Regions from separate parts of the Mesorhizobium sp. RCAM 05099 genome, predicted to be linked through region 1. Evidence: predicted binding sites of a transcription regulator. Region 1 holds the regulator's gene; each other region holds the start of a gene.
What was found. Region 1 encodes LexA, which represses DNA repair genes until DNA is damaged. Its sites were predicted from a motif close to TGTTCNNNNTGTGTTCNG; they were not measured.
Positions count from the first base shown of each region.

Region 2: dinB (DNA polymerase IV) is a predicted target of LexA. The motif match lies at 3,193-3,210, and genes of this name have one in related genera.
Region 3: ruvC (crossover junction endodeoxyribonuclease RuvC) is a predicted target of LexA. The motif match lies at 4,099-4,116, and genes of this name have one in related genera.
Region 4: AC56QQ_RS14740 (ATP-dependent helicase) is a predicted target of LexA. The motif match lies at 2,513-2,530, and genes of this name have one in related genera.

Region 1 covers NZ_CM185035.1:3,692,371-3,699,725, forward strand. Annotated here, with positions in the region: gene gltA (citrate synthase) at 1-751, opposite strand, end outside; gene gltX (glutamate--tRNA ligase) at 935-2,359, opposite strand; gene AC56QQ_RS18095 (ComEC/Rec2 family competence protein) at 2,461-4,605, shown strand; gene lexA (transcriptional repressor LexA) at 4,599-5,339, opposite strand; gene AC56QQ_RS18105 (GntR family transcriptional regulator) at 5,721-6,455, opposite strand; gene kynU (kynureninase) at 6,617-7,355, shown strand, end outside.
Region 2 covers NZ_CM185035.1:2,696,651-2,704,005, reverse strand. Annotated here, with positions in the region: partial or broken gene ada (bifunctional DNA-binding transcriptional regulator/O6-methylguanine-DNA methyltransferase Ada) at 1-113, shown strand, start outside; gene AC56QQ_RS13310 (hypothetical protein) at 135-368, shown strand; gene AC56QQ_RS13305 (methylated-DNA--[protein]-cysteine S-methyltransferase) at 516-1,070, shown strand; gene AC56QQ_RS13300 (2OG-Fe(II) oxygenase) at 1,067-1,810, shown strand; gene AC56QQ_RS13295 (dihydrofolate reductase family protein) at 1,937-2,524, opposite strand; gene AC56QQ_RS13290 (winged helix-turn-helix transcriptional regulator) at 2,682-3,110, shown strand; gene dinB (DNA polymerase IV) at 3,265-4,512, shown strand; gene AC56QQ_RS13280 (SRPBCC family protein) at 4,748-5,269, shown strand; gene rsgA (ribosome small subunit-dependent GTPase A) at 5,599-6,645, shown strand; gene AC56QQ_RS13270 (sterol desaturase family protein) at 6,678-7,211, opposite strand.
Region 3 covers NZ_CM185035.1:1,051,904-1,059,258, reverse strand. Annotated here, with positions in the region: gene AC56QQ_RS05195 (glycoside hydrolase family 5 protein) at 1-709, shown strand, start outside; gene AC56QQ_RS05190 (metallophosphoesterase) at 713-1,615, opposite strand; gene ruvB (Holliday junction branch migration DNA helicase RuvB) at 1,833-2,870, opposite strand; gene ruvA (Holliday junction branch migration protein RuvA) at 2,914-3,534, opposite strand; gene ruvC (crossover junction endodeoxyribonuclease RuvC) at 3,548-4,057, opposite strand; gene rcdA (protease adaptor protein RcdA) at 4,278-4,811, opposite strand; gene AC56QQ_RS05165 (hypothetical protein) at 5,335-5,715, opposite strand; gene AC56QQ_RS05160 (DUF2269 family protein) at 6,050-6,601, shown strand; gene AC56QQ_RS05155 (sulfite exporter TauE/SafE family protein) at 6,645-7,355, opposite strand, start outside.
Region 4 covers NZ_CM185035.1:2,996,449-3,003,803, reverse strand. Annotated here, with positions in the region: gene AC56QQ_RS14750 (helix-turn-helix transcriptional regulator) at 1-1,017, shown strand, start outside; gene AC56QQ_RS14745 (flavin-containing monooxygenase) at 1,143-2,429, shown strand; gene AC56QQ_RS14740 (ATP-dependent helicase) at 2,570-5,245, shown strand; gene AC56QQ_RS14735 (endo-1,4-beta-xylanase) at 5,338-6,309, shown strand; gene AC56QQ_RS14730 (nucleotide sugar dehydrogenase) at 6,324-7,355, opposite strand, start outside.

The sequences.
Region 1 (7,355 bases):
TCGAGGTCGAGGCGTTCTGCTCGTGATCGGCGTGCAGGATGAAGATGCGCTCCATGGCACGCGCCAGCACCGGGTTGATCTTGTATTCCTCGCACGGCACGGCAAAGCACATATGCAGGAAGTTGGCGGCGAAATTCAGCTCGTTCTTCGGGTAAATGAAGGGCTGACCGATGTGGTATTTGTAGGCCATCGCGGCGATGGTCGGCATCTTGGCGATCAGCCGCATCGACGCCACCATGCGCTGGTAGGGGTCGGAGATGTCGGTGGAGTCGTGGTAGAAGGCCGACAGCGCGCCGACCACGCCGCACATCACCGCCATCGGGTGCGCGTCGCGGCGGAAGCCGGTGAAGAAGCGCGACATCTGCTCGTGCACCATGGTGTGGCGCGTCACGCGGTAATCGAAATCGTCTTTCTGCGCCTTGGTCGGCAATTCACCGTAGAGCAGGAGATAGCAGACCTCGAGGAAATCGCCGTGCTCGGCCAGCTGGTCGATCGGGTAGCCGCGGTGCAGGAGGATACCGGCGTCGCCGTCGATGAAGGTAATTTCGGACTCGCAGCTCGCGGTCGAGGTGAAGCCAGGATCGTAGGTGAAGGCGCCAGTGGTGCTGTAGAGCGAGGCGATGTCGATGACATCAGGCCCGACCGAGCCACTTCGCACCTTGAACTCATGGGTCTTGCCTGCGAATTCGAGCTTTGCCGTGGCCTCCTGGGTCGTGCCGCCAAATTCCAGTTTTGTCGCAGCTTCGGTCATTGCAAACTCCTTCTTGTTTCCTCATGCCGGCAAAGGCAAATTGTGCAAGGCGACACGTCGAAATCACCACAATGCGCGTATTCGCCACCGCATTTCAGGAGGTGCGTGCCAGATTGGGCCAAGGCCTAATGTTGCACTGCGAAACGCCCCTTTCAATGCCAATCTTCTTGGGCCAGTTTGCTGCTAATCGATTTGATCGGCTATGCGCGCCAGACTTTCCTCGCGCCCCAGCACCGCAAGCACGTCGAACACACCCGGCGAGGTGCTTTTGCCGGTCAGCGCGGCGCGCAAGGGCTGGGCCACGGCACCGAGTTTATGGCCGCCGGCCTGCGCGTAGTCGCGGATTGCTGCCTCAGCCGCGGCGGCCGTCCAGTCACCTGAAACAGCGCTCAAGGCTTCGTGGGCCCCGCGCAGGATTTTGCGGGCATCGTCATTGAGCAATAGTGCCGCCTTGTCGTCGATCGGCAGCGGTCGGGTGGCAAACAGGAAGGCGGCGCCATCGACAAGCTCGACCAGCGTCTTGGCGCGCTCCTTCAAGCCTGGAAGTGCTGCCAGCAACTGGGCCTTGTTCCTGTCGTCGAGGCGCGGGGCCATGGCCGGGCCACCCTCGAGATAGGGCAAGGTGGCGATGAAGATGTCGAACAGCTCGGCATCGCTCATGCGCCGCATGTGGACGCCGTTCAACGCCTCCAGCTTGGCGAAATCGAAGCGGGCAGCGCCTTTGTTGACGTCGCCGATGTCGAACCAGGAGATCATGTCCTTGATCGACATGATCTCGTCGTCGCCGTGGCTCCAGCCGAGGCGCGCCAGATAGTTGAGCAGCGCCTCCGGCAGATAGCCCATGGCGCGATACGCCTCGACGCCGAGCGCGCCGTGCCGCTTCGACAGCTTGGCGCCATCGGCGCCGTGGATCAGCGGGATGTGCGACATCGACGGCACGTCCCAGCCCATCGCGCGATAGATGACCGTCTGCCGGGCGGCGTTGGTCAAGTGATCGTCGCCACGGATGATGTGCGTGACACCCATGTCGTGGTCGTCGACGACGACAGCGTGCATGTAGGTCGGATTGCCGTCCGAGCGCAGGATGATGAAATCGTCGAGGTCCTTGTTGGGAAAACGCACCTCGCCCTGAACGCGGTCGTGCACCACCGTCTCGCCCTCGGTAGGCGCCTTGATGCGGATGGCGCCCTTGACGCCCGCGGGCGCCTCGGACGGGGCGCGGTCGCGCCACTGGCCATTGTAGCGCGGCGGCAGGCCCTTGGCGCGTGCGGCCTCCCGCATCGCCTCCAACTCGGCAGGTGTCTCGTAGCTGTAGTAGGCCTTGCCCATGCGCACGAGTTCTTCAGCCACCTCGCGGTGGCGCGGCGCGCGCTCGAACTGCGACACCGGCTCGCCGTCCCAGGTCAGACCGAGCCAGGAAAGCCCGTCGAGAATGGCTGCGGTCGCAGCGTCGGTCGAACGCTCCCTGTCGGTGTCTTCGATGCGCAGCAGCATGATGCCGCTGGTGTGCTTTGCATACAGCCAGTTGAACAGCGCCGTGCGGGCTCCGCCAATATGCAGGAAGCCAGTGGGCGAGGGGGCAAAACGGGTGACGACCTTGTCGGGCATGGAACTCTCGGGAAACGGCTGAAGCGGGTGTGGATGCGCGGACTTTCGCGCGTTGCGCGTTCATGTAGCATAGGGTGTCGAGGGCGCAAGGGGCAGACCCGATGGCTGGACGAGGCTGGGGCTCGGATCAGGGCGAGGACGCCGCCATTGGCGTCAGCGAACGGTCCCTGTTTGCGACGCCTCCGCCGACCTCGCTGCCATCGTCATTGCCCCTCGTGCCGAGCCCCGGAGACCATCCGTTACAGGCGGATGTCTCCAATCCCGTTCCGGTTGCAGAAGCCGGCGCGATCCTGCGCCTGCACCGGCAATTCCGTCGGGTTTCGCTGCCTCGCCTGCGCCATAGCGCGGCAGTGGCGGCGGACCTCGAACTTGACCGAGGCATTGCCTTCCTGCTGGTGCCGGTCTGCCTGGCTGGCGGAGCGGTCGGCTACTTTTCCCTGGCGACGGAGCCTGACTTTGCAAAACCCGTCGCGGTTGTCGCCCTCGCGGGGCTCTGTGCGCTTGTCTCGCGTCCCTGGCCGATGACCCATCTGTGCTTCATGGCAGCATTGTTGTGCGCGCTGGGCTTTCTTGCCGGCAAGGTCGAGACGTGGCGGGCCGGAACTCAGATGCTGGGCTCGGAGATCTCGACGCAAGTCACCGGCCGCGTCGTCTCGCTCGACCAGATGGAGAGCGGCCGCATTCGGCTGACCATCGACGTGACGTCGACCGCACGGCCGAAATTACGCTATATGCCGGAACGCGTTCGGCTTTCGGCACGCAAGATACCGGCCGAAACGACCGCCGGCTCCCTGATATCGGGTTACGCCAAGTTGTTGCCGCCAACCGGCCCGGTGCGCCCGAACAGCTACGACTTTTCTTTCGACAGCTATTTCTCCGGAATAGGCGGCAGCGGCTTCTTCCTTGGCAATCCAAGGATCGTCACAGCCGATAACGACGACATGCCGCTGGCGGCCCGTCTTTCCTCGGCGGTAGAGAATGCCCGCGAAGCCATTGCAGACCATATCAGGGGCAGCGTCGGTGGCGCCGAAGGTGAAATCGCCGCTGCGCTGATCGTCGGCGTGCGCGCCGGCATTCCCGATGAAATCAACGAAGCGATGCGGCGGACCGGCATCTATCACATCATTTCCATTTCCGGACTGCACATGGCGCTGGTCGGTGCCTATGCCGGCTGGTCGGATCATCGTGCGGGAAAGACGAGACCGCCGCCGCCAAAGCGGTCATTGCCCAGTTTCCTGACGCGAAAATTCCTGCTGGCGATGGGTGGCCTTGCCATGACCTCCATCATCGCCGGCAGCGCGACGGCGCTCTTCGCCATCTGGCATTTCCAGCGCGTTTCGCCGCTCAGCCCGTTCGCCAATCTGGCCGTCATGCCGATCGTCTCGCTGGTTGTGATGCCTTTCGCCGTTCTCAGCGCGCTGGCGATGCCGTTCGGCGTCGATGGTCCCTTCCTCTATGTGATGGGCAAAGGCCTGACCGCGATGATCGTCTTGTCGGCGTGGATCTCGGAACGCTCACCGATCGATGCCGTCGGGCTGATTTCACAGCAATCCGTGCTGCTGGTGGCGATCGCCCTAGTCATTGCGACGATGGCGACGACATGGCTGCGGCTCCTGGCACTGCCATTCGCGCTTGCCGGCCTGTTGACCGTTTCGGATACGCGCGCGCCGGATGTGCTGATCTCGGAGGACGCGAGGCTGGTGGCGCTGCCGATCGGCGGCGGCGAACTCGCGGTCAGCCGGGCGCGTCCGAACGAATTCACCGTCGACAACTGGAAACGCGCACTGGCATCCGAAACCGTCGTCGTGCCGGAGGTGTTCGACAAGGGAGACGGACAATTCGACATCGCGGATTCCGCCGAACTGCCGCTGGGAGCGCCTTTCTACTGCACCGCCGGCGTATGTCTCGCAAGGCACCCGTCTGGCGCTATCATTGCGCAAGTCGAGGATCGCAAGGACGCGTGGAAGGCCTGCGGCTTCGCGGAACTGATCGTCATCAATGACGCGACAGCTTATGATCCCTGTCACAATCCGCTGGTTCTGGTCATCACCAAGCGGCAACTCGCCCGCAAAGGCAGTGCGGCCGTCTTCTTCGATCGTCGATCGGCAATCATGCCAGCAACGGTCAGCTTCGCTGTGAACAGGCCATATCGACCTTGGCACACCCAGCGCAAATTCTCACGCGAGGCGAGGGGCCTGCCGCCCTATCGCAACCCTGAAAAGGCGGTCACCAGCACTGATCAGTAGCGCCTGATCAGCCCAACGAGCTTGCCTTGCACCTTGACCCTGTCCGGTCCGAAAATGCGTGTTTCGTAGGCCGGATTGGCGGCTTCGAGGGCAATCGAGGCACCCTTGCGGCGAAACCGCTTCAGCGTCGCCTCCTCGTCGTCCACCAGTGCCACGATGATCTCGCCCGGACTTGCGGTATCGGCATTGCGGATGATGACCGTATCGCCATCGAAGATGCCGGCCTCGATCATCGAGTCGCCCTTGACCTCCAGGGCATAGTGTTCGCCACCCATGATCATGTCCGGCGGCACCGAGATCGAATGCGTCTGATGCTGGATGGCGTCGATCGGCACGCCGGCGGCGATGCGACCCATCACCGGGATCGACACCGCGGAGACCACGTCGTCGTCATTGCCGGCCGAGGGCATGCGTGAAGACGCCGGCTTGATCTGCCGGCCAAGGCCGCCGCCTTGACCGAGGCTGCCCTGGATGACGCTTGGAGAGAATTTGCGCGCCGCGTTGAGGCCGGGCGCGATCGAATCGGGCAGCCGCAGCACTTCCAGGGCGCGCGCCCGGTTCGGCAGCCGGCGAATGAAGCCACGTTCCTCGAGCGCCGTGATCAGTCGATGAATTCCGGATTTTGAAGCGAGATCGAGCGCTTCCTTCATTTCGTCGAAGGAGGGCGGAATGCCGCTTTCCTTGAGCCGTTCATGGATGAACATCAGCAGTTCATGTTGCTTGCGCGTCAGCATGGCGGCCCCCGAGGCATTGAACGAAGGTTTGAACCAGAATCGAAAAACAAACCCAGAACAAACACTATCTGTTCCAGTTGTGTTCCGCAACCGTTTAAAGTTTAGTGAATTTGTTAAGACGGCTGAAATTATTTGGCGCTTGGCAGCGGGCCGTGATCCCCGGCCGGCCGCCGCCACAGTGCACTTGCACACGTTGAAATTGTTATGGTTAACGGCCTGTGGACCAGCGTGTGCCGAGGCTTGGCCTCAGTCGCCCAGAGACGTCGGGAAGCTGCTTTTTCACTTTCACCAGTCGTTCGCCCGCCGTGAACGAAACGAAGCCAAAACGCCAACTTTTGCCCAAGAAATTCCTATATCGGCTTTTGCCTCAGTTCGTCTACCTCATTGCCTGTTTGGGCTGCCGTCACCGGCATGGACATAGACATGCAGCGTATAGCCGATGTGCACCGTCATCAGCGCTTTCGCGCGTTCGATGTCACGATCCAGCGCTGCTTCCATGAGCGCAGTGTGATGTTCGATCGCGACAGCCCGTCGCAACGCCTCCATGGCCTCCTCATAGCCATGCAACTGGCCGGTGGCCGCCCGCAACGTTGGCGCAAGGCCCAGGAAGCGGTGATGGCGACGCAACTGATCCGCGATGGTGGACTGGAAGTTGAGCAGCCAGGGGGATGTTGCCGCGCTGAGCAGCGCCGCGTGGAAGGCCTCGTGCTTTTCATCCCATCCGTCGACCACTTCATCTGAAGGGTCATCAACCGCGGTCTTGCAGCGCGACAGCCGGTAGTGGGCCGTGACGACGGCATCTTCCCATTCATGGCCGCCCTTCTCGATCGATTCCTGGAGCAGAGGCAGCTCAATCACCAACCGGGCGCGTGACAGATCTTCGAGTTCGGCGCGCGAGACCGGAGCGACGGCGAAGCCGCGATTGCTGATGGAAGTCACCAGGCGCTCCGCCTCCAGTCGCGACAGCGCTTCGCGCAACGGTGTCCAGCCGATGCCATAGCTATTGCGCAGCGTGCTGAGCTTGAGCGGCGCGCCGGGTCTCAGGCGGGTCGTGAGGATATCGCGGCGCAGCAGCCTGTAGGCCGCTTCAGTCTTCGAGTGTCCATCATCCAACATCGTTGCCATCCGCGCACAGCGCATCAATTATATATGAAAATCTTCTGTGGTGTAAATTATATATAATGTTTGACACAATCCGGCAGACTGCGCATGATCGGCCGGCCGATTTCACCTGTCGTGTTCATCTGGGCGCGCGTGTGCGCGGAGGACAATCGATCATGAATGCAATTCCCGATCTCGCAACAATCGAGGCATTGGATGCCGCGGATCCGCTGCGCTCCATGCGCAATCGCTTCGTCTTGCCGGAAGGGGTGATCTATCTCGACGGCAATTCGCTGGGTGCCGCTTCACCGGCCGTCTTCAACGAGATCCAGAAGGCCGCGACACAAGAATGGGCGCAGGACCTCATCCGTGCCTGGAACACCGCCGGCTGGTTCGACATGCCGGTCGCGCTCGGCGACCAGCTCGGACGCCTGATTGGCGCCGCGGCTGGCCAGACGGTGGTCTGCGATACGACCTCGATCAACATCTACAAGGTGCTTCACGCGGCGCTTGGCATGCGGCCAGACCGGTCGGTCATCGTCGCCGAGGGCGACAGCTTTCCAACGGACCTCTATATGGCCGAAGGCGTGGCATCGACGCGACCGGGCACTGTGCTGCGGCTCGAGGGCGTCGATGCGCCAACCATCGAAGAGCTGATCGATGAGCGCGTCGCCGTCATCCTGGTCAACCACGTCAACTACAAATCCGGCCAGTTGCGCGACATGGCGGCGCTGACGCGCAAGGCCCATCAAGCCGGCGCGCTGATCGTCTGGGACCTTTGCCACACGGCGGGTGCCTTGCCGGTCGAGCTCGACGGCGCCAATGCCGATTTCGCTGTCGGCTGCACTTACAAGTACCTCAATGGCGGCCCGGGCTCGCCGGCCTTCATCTATGCCGCAAAGCGCCACCATGGCG
Region 2 (7,355 bases), 1.0 Mb from region 1:
TGTCGGGCTACGCTTGGGGAGCGGAGCGCAAGCGCGCGCTGCTCGACCGTGAGGCCGCGCCCGGCGGATCGGTGAAGGCACCCGATGACGCATATCGCTCCTCACGGGCCTGAGAGCAGGAGGGTCTGGCGGCAATGGGCGCGATGGCAAGGTCTCCCGAGAGCAGCGCCGATGCGACGAGCCAGGCCCAAGCCGCCGGCAGCCGGCGCGCCTCCAACGCGAAGTCCCTGGTGATGGCCACCATCGGCGCGCTTGTCGATGACGGCAAAGCCGAGTGGAACCGCACCGCGACCGGCGAGATCGAGCTGCGGCTGTTGACCGGCGAAGTGTTCCTGCTCGGCGAGGTCTCCGTCACTCGTATCGCGTGAGGCACCTTGGGCGAAGTGCGAACGGTTCAAAATCAGCGCCTTGCCGCTCACCCTTAGAGCCTGAGATTTGAATTTGAAAGCAAGCACCGGAGTGAGGGCCGGCCGGCACCTGGCTAGGGTTCAGGCACACACAAAGGAGTGAAGGCAATGAACCTCATGCAAACCAATGGGAAAGCGGCTGCCCCCTACGCTGCCCCCATCGACACCATCGCCTATGCCATCGGCGAATCCGAGATCGGAAAAGTGCTGGCGGCCCGCAGCCATATCGGCGTCTGCGCCATCCTGATCGGCTCCGACGCCGACGCGCTGGAGCAGGACCTCGCCAACCACTTCCCCGGCTGGATGCTGGTCGAGGACGAGGCCGGGTTGCGCGACGATCTCGCGACAATAGCCCGCTTCATCGAAACGCCCGGCGTCGGTCTCGACCTGCCGCTCGACATGCGCCACGGCACGCCGTTCCAGCAGCGTGTGTGGGACGTGCTGCGCGCCATCCCGTGCGGCGCCACCATCACCTACACGGCACTTGCCCGGCGTCTCGGCCAGCCGAACGGCGCCCGCGCCGTGGCGACGGCTTGCGCCGCCAACGCGATCGCGCTCGGCATTCCGTGCCACCGTGTCCTGCGCACCGACGGCACGCTGGCCGGCTACCGCTGGGGTGCCGAACGCAAGCGCGCTCTGCTCGACAAGGAGGCCACCATATGAACACCCACACCGAGGTTGCCGCGTCCGTCGTCGAGGCAGCGGAAACACGCGTCGCCGGTTACGACTGGCCGGCATTGACCGCCGAACTCGACGGCTTCGGCTGCGCGGTGATGGAAAAGCTGCTCTCGCCGCAGGAATGCCGGCGGATCGCCGGCCTCTATTCCGAGGAAGAACATTTCCGCAGCCACATCCATATGGCCAGGCACGGCTTCGGCAAGGGCGAGTACCGCTATTTCCGCTATCCCTTGCCCGACCTGCTCGGCGGCCTGCGCAGCGCGCTCTATCCCAGGCTGGCCGAGGTCGCCAACCGGTGGAACGAACGCATGGGCCTCGCCATGCGCTACCCCGCGACGCATGCCGAGTTTCTCGAACAATGCCATGCCGCCGGCCAGACGCGGCCGACGCCGCTACTGCTGCAATATGTGCCGTGCGACTTCAACTGCCTGCATCAGGACCTCTATGGCGACCTCGCCTTCCCGCTGCAGGTGGCGATCCTGCTCTCCGAACCGGGCGAGGATTTCACCGGCGGCGAGTTCGCGCTGACCGAGCAGCGGCCGCGCATGCAGAGCCGGGTCGAAGTGGTGCCGCTGCGCCAGGGCGACGCCGTTGCCTTCGCCGTCCACAACCGGCCGGTGCAGGGAACGAAAGGGAGCTACCGCGTCAATTTGCGCCACGGCGTCAGCCGGCTGCGCTCAGGCATGCGCCACACCGTCGGCATCATCTTTCACGACGCGAGGTAAGTGGCCTCCGCGATCCGACGCGGCCGCCCTTACGGCGACCGCATCTTGAAAACGAAGGAAAGCGGGCAAGCGATTCCACCCAAACACTATTTTCCGCCGCGCGATGCCTTCGCGCGGCATTCCGTATCAGCCGGCCGGCGCGTAGCGGTTGACCACCATGCCGCAGGCATAGGCCTTCGAACCGAGCAGGCGCAGCTTCTGGAAACCGCGCAGGTCGAAGATCCGGCGCCCCTCGCCCAGCACCGCCGGGTTGATGAACAGCTGAAACTCGTCGACCAGCCCGGCCGCGATCAGCGCCGACGCAAACCCCGCCCCGCCGAACACCGCGATATCGCCGCCGTTGGTCTTCTTCAGCGCGTCCACCTCGCGCGGCAGGTCGCCGCTGGCGACCGTGGTGCGTTCCCACCGCGAGACCTTGAGCCTGTCGCTCAGCACCACCTTGTCGACCTCGACGACACGTTGCGCAAAGGCATGGAAAGGGTCTCGCGGATAGTTCCTCGCCGCGTTGCCCCAATGGGTCAGATAGCCCTCCTCGACCATCTTGCGGCTCAGCAGGATGGTGTCGATACCGGCGAAGACGGCGTTGAAGTCCTTTTTCAGCTCGTCGTCCCAGGCGCTGTCGTCGCCCCATTCCCACAGCTGCCAGTGATGGTCCTCGAAGGCGCCGACGAAGCCGTCGACCGACATCTGCATCTGAAGGATGAGCTTTCTCATCGTCCATTCTCCTCGTTCGGTTTGCGATCAAAAGGGGGCGCGCGAAATTGTGCTCCTGGCGAGCCGTCACGGTTGGAAACGATTTACTTTTGGAACCATTTGACGCGTGCCGGTAATGGTGTCAATAGTAAAGTGATTTACAAATGGAAGCATATGGATGTCGACCAGGGGAAAGTCCGGCTGCCCGATCAACCTGTCGCTCGAACTGCTCGGCGACCGCTGGACGCTGCTCATCATCCGCGACCTGGTCTTTGCCGGGAAAAAGCATTTTCGCGAATTCCTGCAGTCCGACGAGGGCATCTCCTCGCGCACGCTGGCCGAGCGGCTGCAGACGCTTCAGGACGAAGGTATCCTCACCAGAAGCGACGACCCGACGCATGGGCTGAAGACGGTCTACCGGTTGACCGAGGCCGGCATCGACCTTCTGCCCGTGCTCGCAACGCTCGGCGCCTGGGGGAGCAAGCACCGCAACGCCGACGACAGGCTCGCCCGGATCGCCGACGACCTGGCGGCGGGTGGCGAGGCAGCGCTCGATCGCATGAAAATGGCGTTGCGAACCGAGCATGTCGGCCAGTCGACAGGCTGAGGCACTGCACCTCCCCTCGCGGAGGAAATGAACCGCCGAGCCCGCCAACGCCGGTCTCATCTGCTTGACAGCGAGCTATCTTTGTTCTCTATTTGTTCATATTCATAAGCAACTCCGGATATGCGGCCGGTGCGGCCGCGAGCGAATGGTCGGCATGGAAACGACAGCCACCATCCTGCATGCCGATCTCGACGCCTTCTATGCCTCGGTCGAGCAGCTGCTCGATCCGTCGCTGCGCGGCAAGCCGATCGCGGTCGGCGGCGGCGTCGTGCTCGCCGCCTCCTACGAAGCGCGCGCCTTCGGCGTGCGTGGCGGCATGCCAGGCCGCAAGGCCCGCGAGCTCTGCCCGCAACTGATCTTCGTCGGCGGCAATTTTGGCGATTACCAGCGGCTGGGCGACGCGGCGATCAAGGTGCTCGACGATTTCACGCCCGTGGTCGAGCGCATCTCCATCGACGAGGCCTTCGCCGATGTCGCCGGCTGCACGCATCTGTTCGGTTCACCGCGGGAGATTGCCCAAAACATCCGCCGCCGCGTCCGCGCCGAACTCGGACTGCCGATCTCGATCGGCGTGGCGCGCACCAAGCATCTGGCCAAGATCGCCTCGCAGGTCGCCAAGCCCGACGGGCTGGTGGTGGTCGATCCCGGCACCGAACTGGCCTTCCTGCATGATTTGCCGGTCTCGCTGATGTGGGGCGTCGGCCCGGCGACCAAGGCGCGGCTGGCCGACATCGGCGTCGAGACCATCGGCCAGCTGGCCCGGACGCACAGCGGCGCGCTGACGCGCCTGCTCGGTCCGGCGGCCGGCGAAAAGCTCGCCGCGCTGTCTTGGAACCGCGACCCGCGAAAGCTGGAGACGAAGCGCAGGGCGCGCTCCGCGGGCGCCCAGTCGGCGCTCGGCCGCAAACCGGCCGTGGCCGACGTCTACGTGCCCACTCTGCTGCATCTGGCCGACCGTGTCGCCAGCCGGCTGCGCGCCAAGGCGCGGCCGGGCCGCACGGTGACGGTGCGCGTGCGCTTCGCCGATCTCAGCGCCGTTACCCGTTCGATCACGCTTGACCAGCCGATCTCGGCGACAACGATGCTGGCCGAGATCGCCGGCGATCTGGTGCGCGGCGTGCTCGCCGACCACCGCCGAGAGAAAACGATCTCGCTGCTGGCAATCTCGGTCTCGCATCTCGAGGAAAGCGCCGAGTTGCAGCTCGAACTGCCGCTCGGCCTCGCCGACGAGAAGCGCCGGCCCGGTACGCGCAAGGGCCTGGCGCGCTTCGGCGCCGACCGCGCCATCGACAAAATCCGCCAACGCTTCGGCAAGCAGGCGGTCGGCTACGGCACGGTTGCGCTGGAGGCGGCGCGCTCGGTGCCCGACGAGTTCAGGGAACTGGCGGAGAAGGAATTGTGAGCCGTGCCCTGAGCGCGCCAGTCGGGTGCTCATGAGCAACGTACAAGACGCCGCCATGAGGCCACCGACACACCAAGCCGAGAACACTGTTCAGCACGGCACCGATTGCGCATCGCTGCTTGACACAAATCAATGCCGTGCACCTTGGGTAGCGCTAGTTTGCCAAGTCTCATTCGACAGGATCGGATTTTTCCCAAGTTTCCCTGAAATGTGGGGATGAACCGGAGGTGAGATTATGCCGGCATTCTCGCGTTCCACCGAGGCTACTGCCACAATAGACTCCACGGCTGAGACCGTGTTCGCCTATCTCGACGACCACAGGCACCTCGGGGCTCACATGAGCGCCTCGTCCTGGATGATGCTCGGTTCGAAAATGGACTACGAGTTCGACGCAGGGAAAGCTCGTTTGGTCGGCTCCAAGTTCGGTTTCCATGGAAAAATACTTGGAATTGCACTGTCTGCGGAACAGGTGGTCACAGTCCGGATGCCTCCCAGACTGAAGGTCTGGGAGATCATCGGAACACCAAATCTCTGGGTAGTCGGCCGCTATCGGATGGGCTTTGAAATAGTACCCGAGGCGAAATGGTCCCGGCTTCGGGTCTTCATCGAATACGACCTGCCGGAAGCGGCGCCGGCCCGTTGGCTTGGCCTGATCTTTGCGAATGCATACGCACGCTGGTGCACTGGCCGGATGGCGAATGACGCAGCCCGTTATTTCAAGACGGCGGGGGCGCAGCCAGCCCCTTCGACAGGCTGAGCGAGGCGAGGGTCGGCACGGCTGCGATCCTTGATAGAACCCATCCCGATTCCATCGGGATGGAATGGATTCTGGTCCCTAGCCGGCATCGGCCGTTAGTCCCTGGTCTTTCTGGCCCGAATTGAAGCGGTTAGGTCTGCATGGGAGGCGGATCCACGTCTCGCCCCGCCCCTCACCCAACCATCCCAGCCGCCCCTTCTCGCCAGCAATGCTTGCCAAATCCCGTCATGCCGCCCATACAGCCTCTCGGGTGGATCGCCTATCCCGAGAGGTCCGCGCCCTCTCTCATTTCGCCGGGGATACTGTCCGATGTCTGCGACGCCCTACCCTTGGTCAAAGCCGTGAAGCCCTCTCCCGACACCCCGTCACTGTCGCTTGCAAGCCTCGGATGGTCGGATTTTTTCGGCGATCAGCTCGATCCGGATGAGGCGACCCTCGTCCCGACACGCATTGCCATGGTGCATCGTGACCGCCTGAGCGGCCTGTCTCAGACCGGGCAAACGGACCTGACACTGCCGCCGCAAGCCAACACCGGCGACTATGCCGTCGGCGACTGGGTGCTGGTCGAGCCGCATAGCCACCTGCTGCGGCGCCGCCTGACCCGCAAGACGGTGCTGGAGCGCCGCACCCAGGGCGGCAGGGTGCCGCAGCTTGCCGCGGCCAATGTCGACACGCTGTTCATCGTCACCTCCTGCAATGCCGATTTCAACATCGCCCGGCTCGAACGCTACCTGGCGCTGGCCAACGAGGCTGGAACGACCCCGGTGATCCTGCTGACCAAGGCCGATACCGCTGAAGACGCCGAGGCATACCAAAGGCAGGCGAGCGCGCTGCAGCGCGGATTGCCTGTCGTGACGCTGAACCCGCGCACATCGGATGCCGCGGCTGCGCTGGCCGCCTGGTGCGGCCCGGGACAGACGGTCGCGCTGGTCGGTTCCTCCGGCGTCGGCAAATCGACGCTGGTGAACACGCTGGCCGGCGCGGCGCAGCGACTGCCGCAACAGACCGCTGGCATCCGCGAGCACGATGCCAAGGGACGCCACACCACCACCGCACGATCGCTGCACGCCATTGCCGGTGGCGGCTGGGTGATCGACACGCCGGGAATGCGCACGCTGCATGTCAGCGACGTAGCCTCCGGCATCGACACGCTGTTCGCCGAAATCACCGAGCTTGCCCCGCTGTGCAAGTTCCGCGACTGCACCCATGTCCACGAACCGGGCTGCGCAGTGCAGGCTGCCCTGAAGGCTGGTACGCTCGATCCCGAGCGCCTCGCCCGCTGGCGAAAACTGTCCGACGAAAACCAGCACAACACGCCGGTTCAGAGCGGGCCCCGCGGCGGCAAGTCTCCCGCCGTGCGCGGCAAGCGGCGCTGAACGACCGTCCTACTGCCTACTGCCTACTGCCCTTAGAGCCGCGCCGTGCCGAAAACCCGATCCCACAAGGCTGACGTCACGCCGAAATTGGCCGTTTCGTCGACATGGTGGTGCACGGCGTGGCGGCGCTTGAGCGTGTAGAGATAGCTCGGATGGGTGGGATGCCAGTGATGGATCATGTGGTGGATGCTGATGTACCAGAGGTAGCCCAGCATCAGCCCGCAACTGGCCGCGCTCGCGGTAGCGAAATCCGACACCATCCATACCGGCAAAAACGCCACCAGCGCATGCACCCCGAGGCTGAGCCAGGTCGGCGTCCCCACCGAACTGCGCTCCTCGACATGGTGGCGGTCATGCAAGTCCCTGATGTAGGGGATGTGATGAAGGACGAACCTGTGCAGGACGTATTCGATCAACGTCCACAGGCCAAGACAGGCGAGAACCGTGCCCATCCAGCCTGGCGCACTCTCTTCGCCGGCCTCGATCAGGCCGGCCACCGCCAGCACGGCGATCACCAGCGGATAGACCACGAAGTCGCTGTAGTAGCCAATAAGACCGAGTTGCATCCGAGACGCCTCACCTAGCTTTCGGTGCCGCCAACAGAAGATGGCATCAGATTGCCAGCCCGGCGGCTGAGGAGCAATGCAGGTGCACCTGACATAGCATCGCAGTCACCCGGCGCAAGCCCACGCCAAAGGATTTGCGGGGAC
Region 3 (7,355 bases), 2.6 Mb from region 1:
CTGCGACAGCGACGGCACCAGCCTGTGGCCGGACCGTCAGCGCAAACTGTTCGCGGCGGCGCGCTCCTCGGCGACGAAACTGACCCTGGTGCTGACCGGCGCCTGCTACTCCGCCGCGAGTTCCCTGGAAAAGATCGACCCGAAGGCAATCCCGGACGACAATGTCATCTGGACCTTCCATTCCTACGATCCGTTCCTGCTCACCCATCAGGGCGCCACCTGGGCCGGCGACTTCATTCCCTATGTGACCGGCCTGCCCTATCCACTGACCGCGGTACCGCGGGCACAGCTTGACGTGACGCTCGACACCATCCGCGCCAGGATCAAGGCGGAGGCGCCATGGACACGGCAGAGCGGCCTGCTTGCCTATCTCGACGAACAGGTCGCCAGCATGGACAGCCCCGACAAGCTGCTTGGCCTGATGGACGCGCCGTTCAAGAAGGTTGAGGCGTGGGCGAAGCTCAACGGCATCAGGCCGGAAAATATCACGCTGGGCGAGTTCGGCATGATCCGCCAGGAATATGGCAATGCCTATGTGATGCCCGCCGAGTACCGGGCCGCCTATGTCAGGGATATGATCGCGCGCGCCGAAGCGCACGGCTTCTCATGGTCGGTGTGGAGCTATGGCGGCGCGTTCGGCATCGTCGACGCCTTCAACGGCGATAAGGCCGAGCCGGACGTGGTGGACGTGATCCGCGCGCTGCATTGACCTTCAGGCCGAACCAAGGTCGATCGACAGGATTTCAGGGCGAGCGCCGAAACGCACCGGCAATATGCTGAAGCCAAGCCCGCCCGAAACGATCAGGTTGCGGTCATTCTCGACGACATGGCCGTAAGCATAGCGATTTCCGAAACGCGACGGCACCACGGGCGAATAGCCGAACAGCCGCACCTGCCCGCCATGGGTATGACCCGACAGGGTCAACGAAACCCGCCACGGCACTTTGGGAAAAATATCGGGCTCGTGGGCGAGCAGGATGACAGGCGAGGTATCGCTGACCTTGGCCAGCGTGCCGTCGAGATCATCGAGCCCCCTGAAGCCGGTGCGGTCCTTGGTCGGCCGCAGGGCCAACTGGTCGGCAAGGCCGGCGATCCAGAAACCATGTCCGTCCTTTTCCAGCCGCACGACATCGTTTTCCAGGACTGGGATGCCGACCTTCTCCAAGGCCTTGCGCGCTATGGTCGGGCCGGCTCCCGCCCGCTGCGCGAAGCCATCGTTCCACCAGTCGTGGTTGCCAAGGATCGACAGCACGCCGAGCGGCGCCTTGAGGCCCGACAGCGCGGCCGCCCATTGCGACGGCGTCACCCGACCCGTCACCAGGCGCATGCCGGCAATGTAATCGCCAAGCAGCACGATCAGGTCGGGCTGCAACGCGTTCGTATCGTCAACAAGCGAAGCGATCCGCTCCGGCGTCATCCATGGCCGGCAGGCATGGATGTCGGCAAGCGCAACGATCCGCAGCTTCGACCCTGCCGGCCAATGCGGTGGCGTCAACGCATAGCGCTTCACATGCGTCAACAGCATCGGCTCGATGCCGACCGCATAGGCGCCGAACGCGGCGGCGGTCAGGAAGGACCCGCCGAGGAAGCGCAGGAACCCGCGCCTGGTTATCATTGCATGGCTCCGGCACTAAGGATCTCGGCGGCGTGCCGCAAGCCTCCGATAAAATCCATGATTGCGCCGGCAAGTCGACGAGGCTGAGGAGATTTTGCGCAGGACGGTCACGGATGCTTGATCGCCGCCCTGAAGCGGGCCGCTCAAAAGGGACCTCGGTTTCGAGGTAACGGCATGCACAAAGCGAAGAGTGAACCTGTGCCCGATCGCTCGGGCACTATTCTTCCTGGAACAGGTTGATCTGCTGCTGCGCCAGATCCTTCGGCGCGTCGAGGCCGAGATGCCGCCAGGCATTGGCGGTCAGCATGCGACCGCGCGGCGTGCGTTGGATGAAACCCTGCTGGATCAGATAGGGCTCGATGATGTCCTCGATGGCGTCGCGCGGCTCGGACAGACCGGCGGCGATCGTCTCGATGCCGACCGGCCCGCCGCCGAAATTGCGGGCGATCATCGAAAGGTAGCGACGGTCGAGTGCGTCGAGGCCGAGCGCATCGACCTCCAAGCGGGTCAAGGCCTCGTCGGCGATCTGGCGGTTGACATGGCCATCCCCGGCGACGGACGCGAAATCGCGCACGCGGCGCAGCAGCCGGCCGGCGATGCGTGGCGTGCCGCGCGCGCGCCGCGCGATCTCCAGCGCGCCGTCGTCGCCGAGCGGCATTTGCAGGATGCGGGCACCGCGCCGCACGATCTGCTCCAGTTCCTCGACCGAATAGAAGTTGAGCCGCACCGGAATGCCGAAACGGTCGCGCAGCGGATTGGTCAGCAGGCCGAGACGCGTGGTGGCGGCGACCAGGGTGAAGCGGGCCAGGTCGATCTTGACCGAACGCGCCGCCGGTCCCTCGCCGATGATCAGGTCGAGCTGGAAATCCTCCATCGCCGGATAGAGGATTTCCTCCACCGCCGGGCTCAGCCGATGGATCTCGTCGATGAACAGCACATCGCCTTCTTCGAGATTGGTGAGCAGTGCGGCGAGATCGCCTGCCTTGGCAATGACCGGGCCGGAGGTCGATCGGAAATTGACGCCGAGCTCGCGCGCCATGATCTGCGCCAGCGTCGTCTTGCCGAGACCGGGTGGCCCGACGAACAGCACATGGTCGAGCGCCTCGTTTCGGCCCTTGGCGGCCTCGATGAACACTTTGAGATTGGCCCGCACCGCCGCCTGGCCGACAAAATCGTCGAGCGTCTGCGGCCGCAAGGTCTGCTCGGCATCCTCGCCGCGTTTTTCGGGCGCAATCAGGCGGGGCGACAGGCTCATGCTGCCTTCCTTGCACATGGCAGGGAGCCGGACAAGCCAGCTCTCACCGCGCCAGTTCCTTCAGCCCGAAGCGGATCAGCTTCGGCGCATCGGCATCCTCGCCCGCGGTCTTCAGTGCCGCCGCCACCGCATTGGCCGCGGTGTCGCGCGAATAGCCGAGATTGACCAGGGCCGACACGGCATCGGTGATCGGCGCCGATGCGACGCCTTCGCCGAGCTCCTGCTTCAGGCCGATGGTGCCCGAGGCAGAGCCAGCATAGGCAGGCGCCTTGTTCTTCAACTCGGTGACGATGCGCTCGGCCACCTTCTTGCCGACGCCGGGCGCACGCGAAACCATGGCGATATCGCGCAGTGCAATGGCATTGGCGAGATCCGCCGGCGCCAGCGTCGACAGGATGGCCAGCGCCACCTTGGCGCCGACACCTTGCACATTGCTCATCAGCAACCGGAACCACTCGCGCTCCAGCTGCGACTGGAATCCGTAGAGGCGCAGCATGTCCTCGCGCACATAGGTCTCGATGAACAGCACCACCGCTTCGCCGGGCGCCGGCAGCGCCGCCAGCGTGCGTGCCGAGCAATAGGCGACGTAGCCGACGCCATGGATATCAACGAGGCAATGGTCCTCGTCGATCTCGTCCAGCGTGCCCTTGAGCTTGCCGATCATGCCTGATGACCCCTCACGCCAGCATCGCCATCCGGTAGGCCACGCTCTGCCGGTGATGCGCATGGCAGATGGCGATGGCCAGCGCGTCTGCGGCATGTTCGGTATCGAAAGTGGCCTTCGGCAACAGCACTTTCACCATCATGTGGATCTGCTTCTTGTCGCCATGGCCGACGCCAATCACCGCCTTCTTGACGGCGTTGGGAGCATATTCGGCAACAACAAGGCCGGCACGCGCAGGTACCAGCATGGCTATGCCGCGCGCCTGGCCGAGCTTCAGCGTCGCCACAGCGTCCTTGTTGACGAAGGTCTGTTCGACCGCCGCTTCGTGCGGCATCGCGCTGTGCAGGATTTCGGCGAGCCCGTCATGCAGCTGGCAAAGCCGCGTCGCCAGCGCCGCCTTGTCGTCGGAGCGCACGGTGCCCGAGGCGACGAAGCGCAATGAATTGCCGAGGCTCTCGACGATGCCCCAGCCGGTGCGCCTGAGCCCCGGATCAATACCGATGATGCGAATCGCTTCCCCCATCCGCCAACTTTACCTCCGGCGGATAGCGATGCCAGCGAAATGTGAACAAACCAGAAACAACAATGCTCGTAACAGCCGCACAGGCTGTTTGAGAACGCGCTCTGGCGAGGCAGATGGGGTGGTTTCGAGAACCGGAGCGAAGCGTACTGAAGTCCGCGGGCACCGGATGCGCGGAAACCCGCGTCAAGCGTCCGTCAGAGTAGAGTCGTGATGCCGGCTATCAGCCGCGGGCGAAAGCCGTGTTCAGCAGGCTGATCTGGTCGGAAACCGGGTTGGGGCGGCGGCCCATCGGTTGCATGTCGACCACGGCGCCATCGCCATAGATCTCTTCATCCATGCGACGCACCAGTGCCTGCAGGCGAAGCGAGCGGTTGACGAGGTCGAGGAAATCCTTGGGCAGTTCGGCCCATCCGGCGGCTTCGTCATTGGCTGAAGCGGTGTCGAGACGAACCTTGGACTTTTCGGAAGCAACCTGATCGCGGGTCATCTCGCCGGAATTGGCCGCACGCTGCAAAAGCAGCCAGGACGCAACCTGCATCAGCCTGGTGGTCAGCCGCATCGATTCGGCCGCATAGAGCGTGGCGCCCAGCCTGGAAAGTTTCTTCGCTTCGGCCCGGCCCTTGCCGTCGAGATATTCGGCCGCTTGCTCGACCAGGCCCATGCCTTCCTGGTAGAGCGGCTTGAAGGATTGCGAAAAAACCCGGCGCTCCGCCAGCTTGACGGTTTTCGCACTGCCCTTCGAAGGCTCGTTCATTGCTACGCCCCTGCACTTGCAACCGGCCATTCGGCTTATTGCCGATACCCCCGGCACCCTGATGAGTGAAGCTTGAAAATGCGCTTCGTCACCGGTGAAGGCAAGCACATGTTTAACAGAAGGTTAACGGCGATCCGATGTCGGACGCCCCTGGAACGCGGACAAAAAAAGAGCCGCGGATAAGGCGGCTCTCAGGAGTTTAACAGGGAGGCGTCAAACAAAGTGGCTCCAACCACTCGGTAAGAATCCAGATCACTGGATGAACATAGTAAACACCTGTAAAGCTTAATGCAGCCTTAACCGCGCGATTGTTTTTTGACCGAACCCCGCCGTTCTGTGCCGTAACAGCACAGAAACGGACTTCGGTTCAGGTCCGGAGCCTGTTTCGAAAGTCGCTCCGGCGAGTCATAGGATGGGGTTTCGAGAGCCGGAGCGCAGCAGACATTTGAGTCCGTGAGCCCCCGGAAACACAGAAAACGCCATCAGATGGCCGCCAGGGTAGAGTTTCAAACAGGCTCTCGGTTCAGGCCGTCTTCCAGACCGCCGGCAAGGCGATGAAGGCAAACAGCAGCATGGCAGCGTAGAAGCCCATCGAAGAGGCCGCCACCAGCGGTTCGATCGCGGCATTGCCGGAAAGCAGGAAATACAGGCCGATCAGCAGGCCGATGCCGCTGATTGCGGTCAGCCAGAAATGGACGACGGCGACCGTCTTTTGCCCGACCGCCGGAAACAGATGGTAGAAGAAGGCGAACACCGCCGACATCAGCCATCCGGCGACCATCGTGTGAGCGTGGGTCGGCATCTGGCCATGATCATGGCTGATCGCCATGTGCAGGCCGAGCGCCATTCCGCACAGCGCATAGATGACGGCCAGCGTGAAGAAATTTCGTGCTACCCCTTGCATAATGTTCCCCCGAATTGCCTTTTCCCGTCAGCGGGAATGGGTTGATCGTCAGGCGATTGTTTTCGCCACCGGGCTCCCGGCATCGGCGCACTAGCATCGGCAATGTTTCCGGACGATGTCGCGCCAACCCCTCCCGACACTTCATGTGCTAGCAGAAAACCAGGTTGCGTGCTCGCTATCTCGGCGGCTTCGTTCGCCGGGCAGGAGGCTGAAACAGAGCCGGCTTTTTCGCGACATCGTTCCGAAACAGCGGCGGCGCTAAACGCCCGCTCCTCTGACGGCAGGTGCAAATCGTGCCCCGCCGCAACCCACCAGAACACCCCAGGAGCAACCCATGGATTGGTATTCCATCGTCAAATTCCTCCACGTCGTCTCGGCCATTCTGTGGGTCGGGGGCGGTTTCGTGCTGTTCCTCCTCGGCGTGCTTGCCGAGCGCGCGGGCAACATCGAGGACAAGTTGCAGGCGATGCGCGCCAGCGGGCAGCTGGGCGGCAGGTTCTTCGCGCCGATGTCGATGCTGACCCTGATCTTCGGCCTCATCATGTGCGGCTTCTGGGTCGGCTTCTCCGATCTGTGGATCGTCATCGGTCTCGTCGGCTACGCGACAACCTTTTCGATCGGCATGTTCATCTTCAAGCCGACCGGCGAACGCATGGGGGCGATGATCGCCAAGGAGGGCATCACGCCCGCGGTCCTTGCCATCGGCCAGCGCATGATGAGCGCGGCGCGCTTCGACTATGCGGTGATGCTGGTGATTATCGCCGACATGGTGCTCAAGCCGACCGCGCATGACATCGGCATCCTCGCCGGCATGGTCCTGGTCGTCGTGGTGGGCGCCATGCTGGCCTTCGGCGGCAACCGTCGCCTCGTGCCGAGCGCCGCCTGACGGCGCCGTGATGGTAGGGGCGGCTGTGCAGCCGCCTCACCTTTTACATCAGACCGGCGATGCCGTCCCACAACAGCTTCACCGCCACGACCGCCACGGTAGCGTAGGTGAAGGGATAGAAGGTTTCCGGCCGCATTCGCCGCACCAGCCACGCCCCTGCGATGGTCGACAATGGCGCCAGCGGCATCAGCACCGCAGACGCCGTCAGATTGGCGGTGTCGAACTGGCCGAGCGCGAAATAGGGCACCAGCTTCAGCGCATTGGTGGCGGCAAAGAAGATCGCGGCGGTGCCCGACAGCACCTTGGGGTCGAGCCGGATCGGCAAGGCATAGACCTGGAAGGGCGGGCCGCCGACATGGGCGACGAAGCTGGTGAAGCCGGCCACGATACCCCAGACGGCGGCGGCCGCGCGGTTGGGAGCGACCGCATGGTCGGCGCCATGACGAAACTGCAGATAGAGCCAGCGCAGGACGAAGATGATGGCGACGGCGCCGACGATCAGCCGCACCGCCTCTTCGGTGACGAGTGCGGCTGTCAGCCAGCCGAGGCCGATGCCGATGACGGCGCCCGGCATCATGTCGACCAGCATCTTGCGATCGTAGACGCCCCACCATGTCCATACCGACACGATGTCCATCAGGCACAGGATCGGCAGCAGGATGGCCGCCGCCTGCACCGGCGGCATGGTCAGCGCCATCAGCGGCACGCCGACAAAACCCACGGCGCCGCCAAAACCACCCTTGGACAGGCCGAC
Region 4 (7,355 bases), 700 kb from region 1:
GCCGCGTGCCGGCAAGTCTATGCGCTCGACCGCTCGCGCGAGTGGACCGAGGCGCTGTCGAACTGGTGCGGGTCGCAGCCACAGCTGGTCCAGTTCAACGGCATTTGTCTGCTGCACCGCGCTGAAATCATGGAATTGAACGGCGCTTGGCAGGAATCAATTGCCGAGGCTCGACGCGCGACCCAGTCACTGGCCCACGTGATCGGCAACGAGACGACGGCCGGCGCGGCCTATCAGGAGGCCGAAATCCATCGGCTGCGCGGTGAATTCGCCGCCGCCGAGGAGCTTTACCGTGCCGCCAGCCGGCTCGGGCTCGAACCCCAGCCCGGCATGGCCTTGCTGCGTCTCATGCAAGGCCGGGCCGAACAGGCGGCGGCAACCATTCGCCGCGTGCTTGGCACGACCAACACTCCGCTGAGCCGCGCCCGCCTGCTACCGGCGCTGATCGAGATCATGATCGCTGTGGGTGCAGTCGAGGAGGCGCGCGACGCCTGCGAGGAATTGCAGGCGATCGCCGATCGTTTCGCGACCGACATTCTTGCTGCAATGGCATCCCGGGCGAGAGGTGAAATCGAGCTGAGTGAAGACAATCCGGCGGCAGCGCTCGGCCACTTCCGTGCCGCGCTGACGATCTGGCAGCACGCCGGCGCTCCCTATCTGGAGGCGCGGTTGCGCGTGCTGGCCGGGCAGGCCTGCCGAAAGCTTGGCGACGAGGACAGCGCCGAGCTTGAATTCGATGCCGCCCGGGCGATTTTCACGGAACTTGGCGCAGCGCCCGACCGCGACCGTGTCACCGCGCTGATCGCGCCGACAAATTCACGTCCGCACGGCCTGACCCGGCGCGAGATCGAAGTCCTAGGCCTTGTCGCCACCGGCAAGACCAACAGGCTGATAGCGACTGAGTTGGGTCTCAGCGAAAAGACCGTGGACCGGCATGTCAGCAACATATTCGACAAGCTGGCGGTCAACTCGCGCGCTGCGGCGACAGCCTACGCTTTCCAGAACGGCCTGCTCTAAGGCGACGCTGCGGCATGGGTAAAAATCCCCATGCCATTTCTTTGTCTGATGGGGTGTCTCCCCGAAGCGTCGGTGCGCCGATTCGCTATTTTGCTCCCCGGTTGACGAAAACCATGGAGACGATCATGAATCCGACTTCGACACTTGGCCCGACTTCAATGCACGCAATGAAGCCACGTGGCAGCCGCGATATCGGCATCGCCGAGACCAAGGCACGTGCCGGCTCACTGCTGGAGCAAGGGGCGGCGTTCACGCAACTTGAGGCTGGCGCGCTGCAGGCAGCGGGCAGCCAGGCGCCATCAGGTGACGAAACGCGGTCAGCGCTCCGGGAAGAACATGTCGATGTCGTCGTCATCGGCGCCGGCCAGAATGGCCTGTCCGTCGGCTATCATCTCGCCCGCAAGGGCCTGAAGTTCGTCATCCTGGAGGCACGCGAACGCGTCGGCGACATCTGGCGTTCACGCTGGGATTCGCTGCGCCTGTTCACGCCCGCGCGCTTTGACGGGCTGATCGGCATGCCCTTTCCCGGTGACCGCTATTCGTTCCCGAGCAAGGACGACATGGCCGATTATCTTGAGGCCTATGCGAAAAAATTCGCCCTGCCGGTGCGCACCGGCGTCAAGGTCGACGAGGTGACCCGTTCCGGCGACCGCTACATCGTCACGTCCGGCCGGACCCGCTACGTCGCGAGCCATGTCGTGGCCGCGGCCTCGAGCTACCAGAAACCGAAGATCCCAGATTTTGCCGCGCTGCTCGATCCGTCGATCCGGCAATTGCCTTCGAGCGCCTACAAGAATCCTTCTCAGCTTAACCCGGGCGGTGTGCTGCTGGTCGGAGCCGGCAATTCCGGTGCGGAAATCGCCATGGATCTCGCGCCTACGCACCAGGTCTGGCTGGCTGGCCGGCATCCGGGCAACATCCCCGTCGCCTACAATGGCTATTTCGCCATGCGTCTGGTCCTCCCGGTCGTCTTCCGTATTGTTTTCCACCGGCTGCTCACCGTCGATACGCCAATGGGCCGAAAGGCCAAGCCTGAGCAACTCTCCCATGGCCTGCCGCTGATCCGGGTCAAGCCGCAGGACCTGGACGCTGCCGGCGTCCGCCGGGTGTCCCGCGTCGCCGGCGTCCAGGACGGCAAACCGATGCTCGACGACGGCCAGGTTCTCGATGTCGCCAACATCATCTGGTGCACGGGTTTCCGGGCGGGGCTGGATTGGATCAAGCTGCCGATATTCGACGAAACCGGCCGGGTGAAACAGTATCGCGGCGCTGTGGAAGGCGAACCCGGCCTCTATGTCTGCGGCCTGCATTTCCAGCACTCGACGTCCTCGACGATGATCCATGGTGCGGCACGCGATGCCGGCTATGTGGCCGACAAGATCGGCGAACGGATGCGGACAGCAGCCCGGTAAGGCCCGGCAGAGCGCATTTGAGCGGATTGTCGAGCGCCGGGGCGAAAATGTTCGCACGGCGATCGGCAATCTGGCTTCTATACCGGAACAAAACGTAGACACTTCTGGTCTTTCGCCACCGAATCACTACATTCGGGGCAATGTCCGGCTTTTCCGAAGACATACCTTTTTTCGATGAACCCAATGCGCGGCCCTCGGCCCCATCGGGCATTGCCGCGCGCGCCATGGCTGCCCGCAGCGGTCACAACAACGCGCCGGACTATCTGAAGGGGCTGAACCCCGAGCAGCGGCTGGCGGTGGAAACCACCGAAGGTCCGGTTCTTGTGCTGGCCGGCGCCGGCACCGGCAAGACCCGTGTCTTGACCACCCGCATCGCCCACATCCTCGCCACCGGCAAGGCCTTCCCGTCGCAGATCCTCGCGGTGACCTTCACCAACAAGGCCGCGCGCGAAATGAAGACCCGCATCGGTCATCTGGTCGGCGAAGCGGTCGAGGGCATGCCATGGCTCGGCACCTTCCACTCGATCGGCGTCAAGCTGCTGCGCCGCCACGCCGAACTGGCGGGCCTGAGATCCGACTTCACCATCCTCGACACCGACGACGTCGTGCGGCTGATCAAGCAGTTGATCCAGGCCGAGGGGCTCGACGACAAGCGCTGGCCGGCCAAGCAGTTCGCCCAGATGATCGACGGCTGGAAGAACAAGGGGCAAGGGCCGGCCGATATCGCCGAGGGCGACGCACGCGCCTTCGCCAACGGCAAGGGCCGCGAACTCTACAAGGCCTATCAGGCCCGGCTTCAGACGCTGAATGCCTGCGACTTCGGCGATCTGCTCTGCCACCCGATCCGCATTTTCCGCGCCAATCCCGACGTGCTGAAAGAGTACCACAAGCGCTTCAAATACATCCTCGTCGACGAGTATCAGGACACCAACACCGCCCAGTACATGTGGCTGCGCCTGCTGGCCCAGCGGCCCGATGCCGGACGCCCCACAACATCGACGGATCTGCGATCGGCCGAAGGCCGCAAGCCCGACCGGGCGTCGGCCGGCCAGGCCGCCCCCGCGGAGGCCAGCGAGCGAAGCTCGCGTGCGGCCGTGAGCGACAACAAGGTCAATATCTGCTGCGTCGGCGACGACGATCAATCGATCTATGGCTGGCGCGGCGCGGAGATCGACAACATCCTGCGCTTCGACAAGGATTTTCCAGGCGCCACCATCATCCGCCTGGAGCGCAATTACCGCTCGACCGCGCACATACTGGGCGCCGCCTCCCATCTCATCGCCCACAATGAGGGCCGCTTCGGCAAGACACTGTTCACCGACCGCGACGAGCCGGAGGATGGCAAGGTGCATGTCCACGCCGCCTGGGATTCCGAGGAGGAAGCCCGCGCCGTCGGCGAGACCATCGAGGCCTACCAGCGGCAGAAGCACAATCTCAACGACATGGCCATCCTGGTGCGCGCGTCCTTCCAGATGCGCGAGTTCGAGGACCGCTTCGTCACGCTCGGCCTCAACTACCGCGTCATTGGCGGTCCGCGCTTTTATGAGCGCCTCGAAATCCGCGACGCGCTGGCCTTCTTCCGCGTCGTCGCGCAAGGCGCCGACGACCTTGCCTTCGAGCGTATCGTCAATGTGCCCAAGCGCGGGCTGGGCGAGGCCACCATCCGCCAGATCCACGACACGGCCCGCGCGCTTCGCGTGCCGATGCTGGAAGCCGCCGCCAAGCTGGCCGAAAGCGACGAATTGAAGCCGAAGCCGCGCGCCGCACTGCGCGAGGTATCGGCCAATTTCGAGCGCTGGCAGAAGGCGCTGGAGACCACGCCGCACACCGAGCTCGCCGAGACCATCCTCGAAGAGAGCGGCTACACCGACATGTGGAAGAACGACCGCTCGGTCGAAGCCCCCGGCCGGCTGGAGAACCTCAAGGAGCTCATCCGCTCCATGGAGGAATACGAATCGCTGCGCTCCTTCCTCGAGCATGTCGCGCTGGTGATGGACGCCGAGCAGAACGCCGAGCTCGATGCCGTCAACATCATGACGCTGCATTCGGCCAAGGGCCTCGAGTTCGAGACGGTCTTCCTGCCCGGCTGGGAGGAAGGCCTGTTCCCGCATCAGCGCGCGCTCGATGAAGGTGGACGTTCCGGGCTGGAGGAAGAGCGCCGGCTTGCCTATGTCGGCCTGACCCGCGCCAAGAAGAACCTGCATCTGTGGTTCGTCTCCAACCGCCGTATCCACGGCCTCTGGCAATCGACCATACCGTCGCGCTTCCTCGACGAACTGCCGGAAGCCCATGTCGAGGTCGCCGAAAGCGGCAATTCCTATGGCGGCTACGGCAATTCCTATGGCGGCGGCTCATTCGCCCCGGGCCGTGGCGGCCAGGGTGCAGGCAGACAGAACCCCTACGGCGCCTCGCGCTTCGACAGCGTCGGCGGCAACAATGGCGGCGCGGAAAAATCCGGCGCCTTCTCCAACACCTACGCGACGCCGGGCTGGCAGCGCGCGCAGGCCAACCGCACCGAAGCGACCGACCGCAACTGGGGCTCGCGCTCCGGCCACCAGGTCGAGCGCATTGGCTATGGCGAGACCGATTCCGGCTATGGCGCCGGCCGCACCTCGGTCAAGGGCCGCACCATCGACGGCGAACTGGTCGCCAAATCCGTCGCCGACAAGCCGTCCCCCTTCAATGTCGGCGACCGCGTCTTCCACCAGAAATTCGGCAACGGCAACATTTCCGCCATCGAAGGCAACAAGCTGACCATCGACTTCGACAAGGCCGGCCAGAAACGCGTGCTGGACGGGTTCGTGGCGGCGGTGTGAAAGGGGCGGTGCCCCATGTTGCCTCCCCGCCCCCGGATATCGAAACCCAGCGGGCAACGGATCTGGATTGTCGCGGCCTATCGCTCGGCGACTTGGGAAAGTCCCGTGGGCTGGAGATCGGCTGCGCCTTTTCCGGACATTCCGATCCGCTGTATCGCCGGCTGCTTGCGCATCACTGCCGGCTGATCGTGCCCGAATGGCAGTTGAAGCCGCGATTTCTGCGCCCACGCCGTGCCGCGCCGTACAATTTCGGTCCCGCGGATGCGATCGCTGGTTTCGCGGCTTCCAACGACATGGCATTCCACGGCCATACGCTGTTCTGGCACGAAGAGCCGATCCGCTGGGCGCAAAGTGAAAACTTCGAGCGGGTGAAGCGCAGCTATGGCGGCTTCATCGGCGATGTCATGCAACACTACCCCCAGGCGGTCTCGTGGGATGTCTTCAACGAGATCGTCGGGGAGCAGGCACCGTTGCGCGACGAATTTTTCGTCCAGACCTTCGGGCTGAGGTTCATCGATCACTGCCTGCGACTCGCCGGGGATTGTGCCCCTGCCGCGCGCCTTGCCCTCAACGATTACAATCTGGAATGCGCCACCGACTGGTCTCAGGCCAAGCGGGACAACATGTTGCGGCTGGTCGAGCAGATCAAGGTCATGGGCAGCCCGCTGCATGCGATCGGCATCCAGGGCCATCTGTCGTCGATGCACAAGGCGTCGGCTGAATCCACAGTGCGCTTCATCGACCGGTTGGCGGATCTCGGTCTCGACGTCTTCATTTCGGAACTCGACGTCAACGACTCCACCATGCCCGCCGACATTGCGGTCCGCGACAGTGAAGTCGCGGCCTACTACGAAGAGTTCCTGGCAGCGGTATTGAGCCGACCCGCCGTCAAGCGCCTGGTGTTCTGGGGTATCTCGGATTTCGACAATTGGGTGGTTCGGCGCCAGACCCGGGAAAGGCGCCGATCCGGCAAGGCGCGACCAGCGCTGTTCGACGAACGGCTTCAGCCGAAGCCGGCTTTTGACGCGGTGGTGCGCGCATTGCTGAACGCACCGCCACGCTGAGAGCCGTCGCCGGACTAGGCTTTGACCACCCGATCGCAGACAATGCCGTTGCGCTGCATGGCGTTGCGCGTGTCGATGATCAGCCGCGAATGGTTGGCCAGCAAGCCGTAATCGATCCCATCATGATCGGTGACGATGACCACGGCGTCATAGGCGCCGATGGAATCACGGCTGAGCCGGATGCAGTTCTTGCCGGCAAGTGTCGGGTGCTTGCGGGTCTTTGGGATGCGCGCAACGTGAGGGTCGTGATAGGCGATGTCGGCGGCGCGCGTTTCCAGCAATTCGATCAGCTTCAGCGCCGGGCTTTCACGAACGTCGGAGACGTTCTTCTTGTAGGCGACGCCGACGATGAGGATGGATGCCTGGCTGAGCGGCAGGCCGAGATGCGTGTCGAGTGCTTCCGTCAGCTTCGACATCACGTAGTGTGGCATGGAGACGTTGATCTCGCCGGCGAGCTCGATGAATTTCGTCGACACTTCGAATTCACGCGACTTCCATGTCAAATAGAACGGGTCGATCGGTATGCAGTGGCCGCCGAGCCCGGGCCCGGGGTAGAAAGGCATGTAGCCGAACGGCTTGGTCTTTGCCGCCTCGATCACTTCCCAGATGTCGATGCCCATGGCGCCGTAGATCACCTTGAGCTCATTGACCAGGGCGATATTGACCGCCCGGAAAATGTTCTCGGTGAGCTTCACCACTTCGGCGACCTTGATGCTTGAAACAGGAACGACCTTGTCGACGATCGCGCCATAGAACTGCGCGACCAGCGCGGCCGCGACCGGACCATCGCCGGCGACAACCTTGGGAATGGTCGTGGTTTCGAATCCGGCGCTGCCCGGATCTTCGCGTTCGGGAGAATAGCCGAGAAAGAAATCCCTCCCCGATCGATAGCCCCCCGCTTCGAGGATCGGCTTCATCACCTCATCCGTGGTTCCGGGATAGGTGGTGGATTCAAGAACGATCAGCTGGTCCTTTCTCAAATGCGCCGCGATGGCGCGCGTCGTGTTCTCGACAAAGGACAAGTCGGGCTCGCGCTGCTTGGTCAG